Regions from separate parts of the Lacicoccus kunmingensis DSM 17847 genome, predicted to be linked through region 1. Evidence: riboswitches for the same ligand, from Rfam matches in the RefSeq annotation. Region 1 holds a riboswitch; each other region holds the start of a gene.
What was found. A riboswitch is a leader RNA that binds a small molecule or an ion and turns the genes downstream of it on or off. The one in region 1 is predicted to bind S-adenosylmethionine.
Positions count from the first base shown of each region.

Region 1 (3,406 bases):
GTCAGAGCGCCTTCTCCTCTTCTAAGTGAAGCCGTAACAAGCTGTGGAGCAGAAAGCTGTACTTCTGTTGTATCTTTGGATACTAAATTTGAGATTAAATCGGAATGGTTGACCATTTGAATGCCTCCAGGGATTTATTTTAATGTACTAATTGCAAATAGTATAACACATTAAGAAATAAGGTAACACATTAAATCAATACAATTTTACTTTAATATAATGATACTATCTGATTTTTAAAATGTTAAGGTCCGTCTTTGTTAAACGGGTTAATTTACACATTAAAAATCATCATGAAAAACCGGAAGTTACCCCGATTATAAACGATTCATATATCAAATGTGAAATATTATCAAAATTGTAGTCTATTATCTTATGTTTACATGAAAATCATATATAATCATATGTAAATATATAGAAGGGGAGTAAGTATAATGAAGAGACTATTGGTTGCTGTTATTTTTACTTTAGTGCTGGTTGTCGGTGCGTGCGGCGGAGAAGAGGAATCTGATGCTGTGTCATCAGATGAATTATCGGAACAAGTTTCACAGCTTGAATCCGATAAAGAGCAACTGGAAGAAGAAGTTAATTATTTAAAGGAAGAAAATGGGGCATTAGAGTCACAAAAAAGCAATGGAGATGTTGCAGAGGAACTCGAACTGGAAATAGAAAGTATGAAGGAAGAAAATGAGGCCTTGCAATCTGAAATTGAAACGCTGGAAGAGGAAAACAATGAGGTCAAAAATGAGAATGAAGATTTGAACAATCAGGTTTCAGACATGGAGAAAGAACTGTCCTCCATTGAAACGGAATCTGAAGAACAGACAGCGGAAGCAGATACCGCTGAAGAAAATATTGATGAGGAAGAAGGTACTGCAAAAGAGGATGTTAATGAAGCAGAGGCGGATACTGCTGACAATGGGGACATCCCGAGAGAGTGGGAGCTGGCACTGGATAGTGCCTACACATATGCAGAAATCATGTCGATGTCTAAAGCAGGAATCTACGACCAGCTTGTTTCCGAGTATGGAGAAAACTTCCCGCCTGAAGCGGCGCAATATGCAGTGGATAATATAGAGTGGGATTGGAAGGCCAATGCACTTGAATCTGCAGAGACCTACCGAGATATGATGAGTATGTCGAACGCCGCGGTTTATGATCAGCTGGTGTCCGAATATGGTGAGCAATTTACAGCTGAAGAAGCACAGTATGCGGTCGATAATCTGGATTAAGAGGGAAAAGGCTGAAACTCAGTCATTAACATCTTGAATTGTCACCGGGAGTCTAGTATATTTAAATTTAAGTTATCTCTTATCTTGAGTTGGTGGAGGGACCAAACCCGTCGAAGCCCAGCAACCTCTTTTATTAAAGAAAGGTGCTAAAGAATGCAGATTATTCTGAGCGATAAGGGGAAGAGCGAAGCCTTTTCTCTATGTCAGAGAGAAGGCTTTATTTTGTTTTAAGAGATAGCAAATAACTTAAAGGAGATATATAAAGAATGAGTGAGAAGAATTTATTTACATCAGAGTCGGTGACAGAAGGACATCCAGATAAAATCGCAGACCAGATTTCAGACGCCATCCTGGATGAAATCATCAAACAGGATGAAGATGCACGCGTTGCCTGTGAAACTGTAGTGAATACAGGACTTGCAATGATTGTCGGTGAAATCAGCACAGAAACTTATGTAGACATCCCTAAAATTGTCAGAGAAACGGTTAAAGGCATCGGCTACATCGATGCAAAATACGGTTATGATTATAAAACAATGTCCGTCTTGACCGGAATAGATGAACAATCTGAAGATATTGCAGTCGGGGTGGATAATGCTATAGAGACGAGAACAACAGATGAAATTACAACAGGTGCAGGGGACCAGGGATTGATGTTCGGTTTTGCTTCCAACGAAACACCTGAATTAATGCCTCTGCCGATATCACTTGCGCATAAACTGTCACGCCGTCTTTCGGAAGTCAGAAAAAATGATACGTTGAATTATTTGAGACCTGACGGTAAAACACAGGTCACTGTTGAATATGATGAGAATAATAAAGTGAAGAGGGTGGATACTATAGTCGTTTCCACCCAGCACAGCGAAGACGTCTCTACACAACAGATTTACGATGATCTGCTTGAACATGTGATTGAAGCGGTTGTACCGGCAGAACTGCTGGATGCGGAGACGAGATACTTCATTAACCCGACGGGGCGTTTTGTCATTGGCGGACCTCAGGGTGATGCAGGTTTGACAGGCAGAAAAATCATAGTTGATACTTACGGCGGCTATGCAAGACACGGTGGCGGTGCATTCAGCGGTAAAGATCCGACTAAAGTGGACCGTTCCGCTGCATATGCTGCGAGATATATCGCAAAAAACATCGTTGCAAGCGGCATTTCGGATAAATGTGAAATTCAGCTCGCCTATGCGATCGGTGTCAGCCAGCCCGTTTCAATTTCTGTGGACACATTCGGAACATCAGAAGTTGAAGAACACAAGGTAGTAGAGGCCATCAGAGAATTATTCGACCTGTCTCCGGACGGTATTATCAAAATGCTGGATTTAAAGCGTCCGATTTATAAAGACACAGCAAGCTACGGACACTTTGGACGTGAAGATATCAACCTGCCTTGGGAAGCATTGGATAAGGTGGATCAGATTAAAACATTTTTAAATCGATAAAATCAGACAAAAATAAACCCGGAGCAATTGCTCCGGGTTTTGTTATTAAATTGGGGTTGAAAGTTACGCTCCTGCGTCGTCTTCCTCTTCTTCTTCATCATCTGCTGGATCCTCTTCCATTGCTGGATCCTCTTCTTCTTCCTCTTCTTCTTCGTCAGCAGCTGGATCTTCCATTGCTGGATCTTCAGCGCCTTCTTCCATTGCCGGATCTTCTGCTGCTGGATCTTCTTCTGTTTCGCCGCCGCATGCACCAAGTACCATTACGGATGCAAGGCCGCCTGCTAATAGATATTTTTTCAGTTCCATAGTAAAAGCCTCCTAAATTTAATTTCCTAATATAATATTAATGGGTAACACCTGCTAACGCTTTATATCTATCTAGCAAGTTACACTTACCTTACCCATATGTGTGTCATTAAAACATATATACTTAAAAATTTTAAACGATAAGGCATAAATATAAGAAATAAAAAAGTGTAAATATTTACTCGATAAGGATGGGATGCTGTCTAGTCAGGGGGTTGTGCTTTGCCGTTGATTATAAATACTTAAAGGGAAAATTTTGCTGAAATTAATTTTTCTTTTTCATCGATAACTTTTCACAGTCTTGTTATAATATTAAAGGAGAAAGATATCGAAAATACAAACGGAATAGGAGATATGCGTATGAACACAGATATTTTTACAAATCCGATTTTTATAGCTGTAGCAGCTGTATTATTAATT
Region 1 is NZ_JCANUC010000002.1:178,609-182,014, reverse strand. It holds gene pckA (phosphoenolpyruvate carboxykinase (ATP)) at 1-116, opposite strand, end outside; gene BO48_RS03415 (Ltp family lipoprotein) at 435-1,232, shown strand; SAM riboswitch class I at 1,309-1,411, shown strand; gene metK (methionine adenosyltransferase) at 1,499-2,680, shown strand; gene BO48_RS03405 (hypothetical protein) at 2,744-2,986, opposite strand; gene BO48_RS03400 (nuclease-related domain-containing protein) at 3,347-3,406, shown strand, end outside.

Region 2 (3,406 bases), on a different contig from region 1:
CAGTATGCTGCCTTGGATTATCAGGCATTACTGCGTGAAAATGAGATCACGACAAGCATGAGTCGTAAAGGCAACTGTTATGACAACGCCTGTATCGAGTCGTTTCACAGCATTATCAAGAAAGAACTGATTCATCCTGCGCGCTATCAGACACGCGAAGCAGCCAGCCGGAGCATACTCGAATATATTATCAGTTTCTACAATTACGAAAGAATCCATGCCTATCTCGATTATCTGTCACCAATCGCTTTCGAGAAGAAATATGCCCGATAATGAAGTTAGCGAACATTTGAATTTTGAATATATCAAGGAAAAATCAGTAGCAAAAATCGCATCGTCTTGATTTAATGTGTCCGAAATCTTGACAGAAGTCCAGCAGGCAGTATTTCCCCCCATAAAGTTTTGGCACCGTCTTCCTCTTCGTTGGCCTGTGCAGTATCGCTCATCCCCGTAACCGTTAACGCACCTGCGACAAAAAGTGAACTTAACAAAACTTTCTTTTTCATCAGGAAATCTCCTTTCGAAATATAGTACCTTATCCTTGTAAAGTAACACAAAAATTCCTAAAATTCAACATCTTCAGAATACAGGGGGTGTCATCCAAAAAGGCATTCTAATACGAAAAGACGCCACTGAAAGTTATCTAAATTCTCTCTCAAAACTAAATATTTAAAAAATGCTTTGACAAACCGTTTTAATCATAGTATTGTAGTATGCATTAAAGAAATATATTTCAACTTATCAAGAGAGGCAGAGGGACTGGCCCTTTGACGCCCGGCAACCATCAGGCATATTTGTCTGAAAAGGTGCTAATTCCAGCAGGACGATGTTCCTGGAAGATAAGAGGAGTAAAAGCTCTCTTCTTATACTTAAAGAGGAGAGCTTTTTTTAATACATATAATTTGGAGGAATGGATATGTCAAACGAACACAATTCAACTTATGATCTGGAAACTTTATCACTGCACGGCGGTCAGGCGCCGGACCCGACGACGGGTTCAAGGGCTGTACCGATCTATCAGACAACGTCGTACGTATTCCACGATACAGATCATGCGGAAAGCTTATTTTCACTCGATGAGCCTGGAAACATTTACTCGCGTATCGGCAACCCGACTGTGGAAGTGTTTGAAAAGCGTATGGCACTGCTCGAAGAAGGCGTGGCAGCTGTTGCGACTTCATCCGGGATGTCTGCGATTACACTGTCCATTCTGAATCTGGCAAGTGCAGGGGATGAGATTGTCGCCGGTTCGAATCTTTACGGCGGTACATATAACTTATTTGCGGTGACGTTGCCGAGATACGGCATCAATGTGAAGTTCGTTGACCCGACGGATCCCGAGAACTTTAAAAATGCCATTACGGATAAGACAAAAGCGGTATTCGGAGAAACGATCGGCAATCCGGGACTTCAGGTACTGGATATTGAAGCGGTCGCTGCCATCGCCCACGAAGCGGATGTCCCTCTGATTGTCGATAACACTTTTGCCACACCGCATACATGCAAACCGATCACTTTGGGTGCGGACGTTGTGGTGCATTCCGCGACGAAATGGATCGGCGGCCACGGGACATCGATCGGCGGTGTTGTTGTGGACGGCGGACGTTTCAACTGGAATCTGGAGAAGTTTCCTGAGTTTACAGAGCCGGACTCAAGCTACAACGGCATCCGTTATGCTTCAGATTTCGGGACGCTTGCATTCAGCACAAAGATCCGTGTCCAGCTGCTCCGTGACTTCGGGGCATCGCTCAGCCCGACGAATGCATTCCATCTGATTCAGGGACTTGAAACACTGCATGTACGAGTAGAGAGACATAATGAAAATGCTGAAAAACTGGCTGCATTTTTATCTGAACACCCGGCAGTCGATTGGGTGACGTACCCGGGCCTTAAAAGTCATCCGTCACATGAAATCGCGAAACGGACATTTAAAAACGGCTTCGGTTCAATCATCACTTTCGGCATTAAAGGCGGAAAATCAGCAGGTAAGAAACTGATAGACAATGTTGCACTGTGGTCGCATGTGGCGAACGTCGGGGATGCGAAATCACTGATCATCCATCCGGCTTCAACGACGCACCAGCAGCTGACAAAAGAACAGCTGGAGGAAACAGGCGTATACGAAGAGCTTGTCCGTCTGTCTGTCGGCATCGAGTCTGTCAGGGATATTCAAAATGACCTGAACCAGGCATTGTTGAAAGCGACAGGTATCGATACGGGTGAGGCAGAAGAGATCGTCATCAACGATGAAGGTGTCATCAAATGGATATTGAATTCACCGACGGAAAAAGTGACTGAAGACGGTCAGGAAAAAACACGTCAGAAAACACTTGCGGTCGTCGGGCTGAGCGGCAAGGAAGCGAGACCGAGCTACCGTCTGGCAAGAAAGATGCAGAGACTCGGCTATAAGATCATTCCGGTCAACCCGAGAGAGACGGAAATACTCGGTGAAAAGGCATATCCGGACTTGAAAAGCGTGCCTGAACAGATTGATGTTGTGCAGGTATTCAGAAGTCCTGAAGCCGCGATCGCAATTGCGGAAGAGGCACTTGAAGTGAACCCGAAAGTCTTCTGGCTGCAGGAAGGTGTCATTTCACCGAAAGCGGCGGATATCGCAAAAGACGGCGGGCTGCAGGTAGTGCACAACCGCTGCACATACAAAGAAGCACAGCGTCTGCGCGGTACAATCTCAACTTATGCATGTGAAATTTAAGAAGGAGGAACAGAAATGAAAAAAGCATTGAATGAAAAACTCGGGTTATTGATGGTAATGGCGCTGCTTGTTGTGATGGCAGGATGTTCCTCCGGCACGGCGGATTCTTCGGATTCACAAGAAAAACCGGAGGAAATCCGTCTGGATTACGCTTATTATTCACCGACCAGCCTGGTTCTGAAAGAGTTCGGATGGGCGGAAGAAGAATTTGAGGCAGAAGGCATCGATGTTTCCTGGACGCTCAGCCAGGGGAGTAACAAAGCACTCGAATTCCTGAACAGCAACAGTGTGGACTTCGGCTCTTCAGCTGGCGCAGCTGCATTGATGTCCAAGGCGAATGGGGCACCGATCAAGAATGTCTATATTTATTCCCAGCCTGAATGGACGGCACTCGTCAAAAGCGCCGATTCTGATATTGAGTCGGTGGAAGATTTGAAAGGGAAAAAGGTGGCGGCAACGCTCGGCACCGACCCCTACATATTTTTACTGAGGGCTTTGGCGAATGAAGGTGTATCACAGGACGAAGTGGAGATTGTGAATGTACAGCACAATGATGGTGCGACAACACTGAATAATGGCGGTGTGGATGCGTGGGCAGGACTCGATCCTCATATGGCGCGTCTTGAAGTCGATTCAGGTGCTGAATTATTTTACAGAAATCCTGATTTCAATACTTACGGATTTTTAAACGTC
Region 2 is NZ_JCANUC010000036.1:124-3,529, forward strand. It holds partial or broken gene BO48_RS16260 (IS3 family transposase) at 1-273, shown strand, start outside; gene BO48_RS16265 (hypothetical protein) at 345-506, opposite strand; SAM riboswitch class I at 736-846, shown strand; gene BO48_RS16270 (PLP-dependent aspartate aminotransferase family protein) at 917-2,713, shown strand; gene BO48_RS16275 (aliphatic sulfonate ABC transporter substrate-binding protein) at 2,729-3,406, shown strand, end outside.
Region 2: another riboswitch for S-adenosylmethionine. It lies ahead of BO48_RS16270 (PLP-dependent aspartate aminotransferase family protein); the one in region 1 lies ahead of metK (methionine adenosyltransferase).

Region 3 (3,406 bases), on a different contig from region 1:
TACTCATTTGGCTGGTGAGCAAGAGTGATATCGCCGGGACCCATCACAATAATCGGGAAATCCTTTTCTGCTTCCTTAAATGCGCAGGCGTCTGTGATGCCGGTAAAGCCTTTAGGTTCTTCTCTTGGTCCCGAGACGCTTTCAGAAGCTTTCAGAGTCAAATCCACGAAAGGATCATCAATGTTTGTCTTAACCGGCTCAAGATCAGCGACGACTTTGACTTCCGCCTCCATATTCGGGTATCTGCTTTTGCTCAGTTCCACCATTTTATGCACATTATCCAAAATTTCCTGATGATTTTGAGAAGGCAGCGTTCTGATATCCAATTTCAATCGGCAGTAATCCGGTATGACATTCATGCTTGACCCGCCCTCAATTGCATTGATACTGAAAGTGGGTTCCTTTAACAATTCATCATGCTCATAAGGCAATTTGAAATTATCGCTCTGAATCTGATTGATAATCTCATTCATATGCTCCACGGCATTAATCCCAAGATGTGGGGAGGAGCCATGCGCTGTTTTTCCATAAGTAGTGATTTCAATCCATAAGGCTCCTTTATGCGAGGTGACAATTTCATTGTTTGTTGGTTCTCCGACAATCAATGCATCCAGATCATCAGCATAACCTTCTTCTGTAAGCTGTCCGGCGCCGATTGCACCGGTTTCTTCCCCTATTGTCGCCAAAAGTTTAATGCTTCCTTTCAATGGAACATTGTCTTCTTTCAAAGAAACCATTGCGAGTACAAATGCCATAAGGCCACTTTTCATATCGCAGGAACCACGTCCGTATATTTTGCCGTCTATCTCTTCAGCTCCAAAAGGATTATGATCCCATTCCATGTCTTTTAAAGCATCCAGAAATCTTTTATTTCTATCTAAATCACTTAAAATTATCAGAAAACGTATACATTTCAAAATTAAATTGACAAATCCGACTATTCAGGTTAGGATTAATTATCAAATTATCAATTAATAGAATATTTATAAAACTTATCCAGAGAGATGGAGGGACTGGCCCTTTGAAACCTCGGCAACAGACTGTTCCAGTACTGTGCCAATTCCAGCAAGCCGCAGGCTTCAAAGATAAGAAGAGCATCAACCAGTCAGATTCGGCCTCTTCTACAAATTTAGAAGAGGTCTTTTTATTTCTTTATGATACGGGTATAAATCTTCTTCATGTATATGCTAATTAATAGGAAGGAATGGTAAATATGAAAATTTCAGACGTAGTTGTGAAGAGGTACTGGGATAATCAGCGCCCGGACATGAAGCACGCTGACGGCTATGAAGTCATCACGGTCGAGGTGCAGACGGATGCCGGCATAAGCGGCACAGGGTTTCTTTCACTGCCCGTCTTCTCCCACGGGCATATCGGTGATGTCATCGCCACTCTGCTGAAGCGCAACTTAAGGAATGTCATCCTCGGACAAAACCCGTTACATACAGAGCAGATATGGGAAAGCATGTACAGCGCCACATGGAAGCTCGGAGGAAAGGGAATATTCCGGAAATGCATCGGTGCGATCGACATCGCGCTCTGGGATATTAAAGGAAAGGCTTTTAATGTACCTGTTTCAGATTTTCTTGGTGGACACAAACAGCATGTGAAGACATATGCGAACGTTGCCCACCAGCTGCCGCCTGACGAACTGGCGGCAAAGGCTTTGGAATACGTGGAACAGGGACACACCGCACTCAAGATACGCTGCGGCACCACTGCCGTATCACTTGAAGAGGCAGACGAACGTGTCCGTTTAGTCCGAGAAGCAATCGGACCGGATATCAGGTTGATGGTCGATGTCAATGGATCATGGGACGCGGAAACAGCCATACAGCAGTTGAAGAAATGGGAAAAACATAATTTGTACTGGCTGGAGGAACCGGTTCCTTATGAAGACACTGCCGGCTATGCGCGTGTCAAACAGTTTGCAGGCAGCACATACATTGCAGGCGGGGAGCAGCATGAAGGATTGAATGAGTTCCGGCACTTGATCGAACAGAACGCCCTCGACATCGCACAACCCGATGCTGCGACGACCGGCGGCATAACAGACTGGATGAAAATATATAATTTCGCGACGATGCACAATATACCCGTCGCCCCGTGGAACCTGCAGCAGGTCCATATCCATATGGCCGTCGGCCTGCCGAATGTACAGTGGATAGAATACTTCACGCCGGACCGCGGCTTCTTCCAGAACAGGCTGTTCGACGGCCCTGCCCTGAAAGAAGTCAGAAAAGAGGACGGCATATACTTCGAGGCACCGGATGTCACCGGGCTCGGCATGGAGCTGAACGAAGCAGTGGCGGAAGAGACTTTACTGGACGAATAAAAACCGACAAAAATACCCCACCGGGGATAATGAAAAGGAAGAGGAAAATGAAAAGAAACCATATATTATTTGCGGCAATCTTATTTTTATCCGTCGTGTTCCTGCAGGCCTGCGGCAACGGCTCCGGGGCAGACACATCAAATGAAGACAGCGAGGCGGGCAGCAGCGAAGCTTCCAACTACCCGGAACGCACGATTGAACTTGTGGTCGGATACGGCGAAGGCGGCGGAACGGATAACTTCGCACGCCTCGTCGGCCAGAAGATGAGTGAAAAACTCGGCGAAAACGTCAACGTCGTCAACCAGCCGGGTTCACGTGGTGCGATTGCGGAGGAATATGTCCAGAACCAGCCGTCGGACGGCTATACAATCTGGGTGGCGACGCCGGATATACTCGTCAACGTCGCAACGGATTCAACACCGTACCCTTTGGAGGACTACACACCACTCGGCCGCGGCCAGCTGGACACTTACACCATCCAGACAAGCTCTGACAGTGAATTCGATGATATCGATGCAGTGATCGAAGCGGCACAGGAAAATCCGGGCACCATCACCATCGGCGGCACCGCTGCTGACGGTTTCGATGAACTGAGTGCAGACAGGGTCATGGAGGAACTGGATGTTGAACTGAGATACGTGCCATATGACGAAGCCGGCATGATGCACAGTGATGTGCTCGGCGGACACACCGACCTGATGCTTGAAGAGATCGGTCCTGCGAAAGCGACGATCGAGTCAGGAGACTTGAACGTCCTTGCGATGTTCATCGATGACGAGGCAGTTGAAGGTTTTGAAGATGTCCCGACGAATCCCGACAGGGGCTGGGAGTTCACCGACGGCAACGCTAGGAGCTTCTATGTGAAGTCGGATACACCTGAAAAGATCATCAATGTACTGGAAGAGACGTATGCAGAAGTCATCCTCGAAGATGAGGAATACCTGCAGTATGAAGAGGACAACTACCTTCATATCAGGGAGGACGGCTACCTGCCGCGCGAAGATTATGAAGCGCTCAACGAACAGCTTCTGGAAGAATATGAAGAGACTTTGAATTAAAATGACATAGCAC
Region 3 is NZ_JCANUC010000013.1:79,133-82,538, forward strand. It holds gene BO48_RS12125 (M20 family metallopeptidase) at 1-917, opposite strand, end outside; SAM riboswitch class I at 990-1,092, shown strand; gene BO48_RS12130 (mandelate racemase/muconate lactonizing enzyme family protein) at 1,214-2,335, shown strand; gene BO48_RS12135 (tripartite tricarboxylate transporter substrate binding protein) at 2,383-3,393, shown strand.
Region 3: another riboswitch for S-adenosylmethionine. It lies ahead of BO48_RS12130 (mandelate racemase/muconate lactonizing enzyme family protein); the one in region 1 lies ahead of metK (methionine adenosyltransferase).

Region 4 (3,406 bases), on a different contig from region 1:
TTGCCAAACAGGTTTTCACGTAAAGTTGACGCCTCATATTCTGTTCTGTAGCTGCCGCGTTCCTGAAGTACCGGAATCACATGTTCTATGAAGTCTTCGAAAGTTGCAGGGCTTGCTGCCTGAATGATATTAAAGCCGTCGGCATCGCCGATGTTCGCCATTGCTTCCAGTTCATCTGCAATCTGTTCAGGTGTACCGATCACCTTGCTTGCCCCGATACCGAGGCCGTGATGGAGCACTGCTTCTCTCACTGTCCATTTTCTGGTCGTACTTGCCGAGTATTTTTTGAGGAAACCGTGCGATGCTTCCGTATCTGCATCTTCCACATATTGATCGGGTTCATATTGGGAGAAATCTACACCCGTGTGCCCTGAAAGCATTGCTGCTGTCCCTTCATAACTGACATATGATAAAAGTTCTTCATACTTTTCCTGGGCTTCTTCTTCCGTACGTCCGACAATCGGTACGATTCCAGGAAAAATTTTTATATCTTCTGCATTTCTGCCGTTTTCCACTGCACGGCTCCTTATATCTGATGTAAATGCCTTCAATTCATCCAGGTCACTCGCCAGTGTCGTAAACAGCGCTTCAGCGTGTTTCGCAGCGAAAGCTTTGCCTTTCTCGGAAGCACCTGCCTGGAACAATACAGGGGTACGTTGTGGTGATGGCTCCACCAGATGTACACCCGGAACATTGAAGAATTCACCTTCATGTCTTATTGGATGGACTTTATCAGGATTCGAATAAACACCAGTCTCTTTATTCGCTTCTACTGCGTCTTCTTCCCAGCTGTGCTCCCATAATTTATAGACGACATCCATATACTCATCTGCACGGTCATATCTTGTATCATGTTTGATCTGACCTTCCATTCCTAAATTGACTGCCTCACTGTTCAAATACGATGTAACAATATTCCATGCCACACGTCCTTTGGTCAGATGGTCCAACGTAGAAAATTCACGGGCCAGTTTGTAAGGTTCTGTGTAAGTCGCAGAGTAAGTCGGTGCAAAACCGATATGCTTGGTAACAGCAGCCATTGCTGAAATTTGAAGCAATGGATTATGCAATGGCACCTGCACAGCATTTTTAATTGCAGCATCAGGGCTGTTTCCGTAAACATCATATACTCCGAGTACATCCGCTAAAAAGACAGCATCAAATTTTCCTTTTTCCAATAGCCTGGCAAGATCAGTCCAGTAATCGAGATCAGCATGACGACTGCCCTGGTCTTCCGGATGGCGCCATAATCCTGGTGAATGCGGTGCTACAGTATTTTGAGTGAAACCGTTCAGACGAATTTGTTTTTTCATAATTAATCTCTCCCTTTAGCATTAATCCACTTAATTCTTACTTAGACAGTAGGAATAGAAAAAGCCTCTTCCTGAGGAAGAGGCTTTTATGATAAACGCTCCTCCTCATCTTTCAAGCACATTGCTTGTTGGAATGGGCACCATCCACTCTTAAAAAGTGAGGTTGCCGCAGGATCATGGGACCAATTTCCTCCCCTGCTCTAGATAAGGACTTTATTCTGTTTTAAGTTAAATATCATACTATCAGGGTATGAATACGATGTCAAACATAATTTTTAGAAAAGTGGATTATTTCTGAAGAATGAGATTAAAAAAACCAGTCTACAGTGTAGACTGGGATAATATATTATTTGGCATACTCTTCTATATCGATAAAATTCCGTCCGTTCAGATCAAGCCCTGTAAAATGCTCTTTTAAATATAACTGATAAGCGGCAGCACCGATCATTGCAGCATTATCAGTACAGAACTTCAGTTCAGGGATGTGCAGATTGATACCCTGCATTCTGGTCAGCTGTTCAAATCTTGCTCTGAGTCCGCTGTTTGCAGCAACGCCCCCTGCGATGATCAATTCTTTTACTTTGTACTCTTCAACAGCTTGCATGGTTTTATTTGTCAATACATCCACCACACTGTGCTGGAATGAAGCTGGAACGTCTTTCTCGTTCACTTCCAGGCCTTTCTGCTTATGGTTGTGGAGAGAATTGATTACTGCAGATTTTAATCCGCTGAAACTGAAGTCATAACTGCCTGCTTCCAGGTATGCTCTTGGGAAGTTAAATGTATCCTGGCCTTCTTTGCTCAGTCGGTCTATATGTGGCCCCCCCGGATAAGGCAGACCGATGACCCGTGCCACCTTGTCGTAAGCTTCTCCGACAGCATCATCACGTGTTTCACCGATTACTTCAAAGCTCAGGTGATCTCTCATGTAGATCAGCTCTGTATGGCCGCCTGAAACAATCAGAGCCATCAGAGGGAATGTCAACTCTTCCTCCAGCTGATTCGCATAAATATGGCCCGCGATGTGATGCACTGGAATCAGCGGGAGGTCATGTGCGAAACTGAAAGCTTTTGCAGCATTGATACCGACTAAAAGTGCCCCGATTAATCCAGGTCCTTCCGTTACAGCGACAGCGTCCAGTTCTTCAGGTGTTAAGCCCGCCTGATCCAAAGCCTCTTCTATGACCGTTGTAATGGACTCAACATGGTGTCTGGAAGCCACTTCAGGCACAACACCGCCAAACCTTTTATGGCTGTCAATCTGGCTGACCACAATATTCGACAGCAGTTCATGTCCATTTCTCACGACACTGCATGCTGTCTCGTCACAACTCGTTTCTATACTTAATATTGTAATGTCTTTATTCATCCAACTTCACCCACATCACATGTGCATCCTCTCCGGGTCCATAATAATCTTTACGTATTCCTCCATAGGAAAACCCTTCTTTTTCATACAGACTTTTCGCTGCCTCGTTATCGATATTGACCTCAAGAGACAAAGTCTTGGTCGACTCTGCAGAATAATCCTTAACATACTTGAGTAAAGCATGCCCCAGGCCGAGGCCCCGCTGATCATCCCTTATTGCAATTGTTGTAATCTGACTCTGATCTAAAATCAGCCAAAGACCGCAGTAGCCGATGATTTCGGAGTCTTTTTCCATTACGAAATAATGGGCAAACCTGTTTACACCAAGCTCTCTTAAAAAAGCCTCCTTAGTCCACGATGTCTTTGTAAAAGAAGCTGTTTCTATCAGATGTACCGTATCAATATCTTCAATTGTCATTTCTCTTATATTTACTGATTCTTGTCCATCCAATTTCTTTCAGCCTCCGATACTCTTAAGTATTCAGGTACTAAACCATGAACATCTTCCTGTTTAAGCGCGCCGGTAAAACGCTCGACATTGGAAATTCTCGGTGTCAAATGAGAGAAATCATCCACATTTTTAAATTGCTCGCTCGTATTCCCATAAAAGTGGACGTCTTCATCTTTCATTATTTCTTTGATTTCATCGAATGACATGTGTCGAGGTACCTGAATCTCTTCAAAGTCATCTCCGTTAAATTTATAGGCTGCCGTAAAGACGTTA
Region 4 is NZ_JCANUC010000021.1:929-4,334, reverse strand. It holds gene BO48_RS14385 (LLM class flavin-dependent oxidoreductase) at 1-1,313, opposite strand, end outside; SAM riboswitch class I at 1,416-1,524, opposite strand; gene tsaD (tRNA (adenosine(37)-N6)-threonylcarbamoyltransferase complex transferase subunit TsaD) at 1,660-2,682, opposite strand; gene rimI (ribosomal protein S18-alanine N-acetyltransferase) at 2,675-3,133, opposite strand; gene tsaB (tRNA (adenosine(37)-N6)-threonylcarbamoyltransferase complex dimerization subunit type 1 TsaB) at 3,112-3,406, opposite strand, start outside.
Region 4: another riboswitch for S-adenosylmethionine. It lies ahead of BO48_RS14385 (LLM class flavin-dependent oxidoreductase); the one in region 1 lies ahead of metK (methionine adenosyltransferase).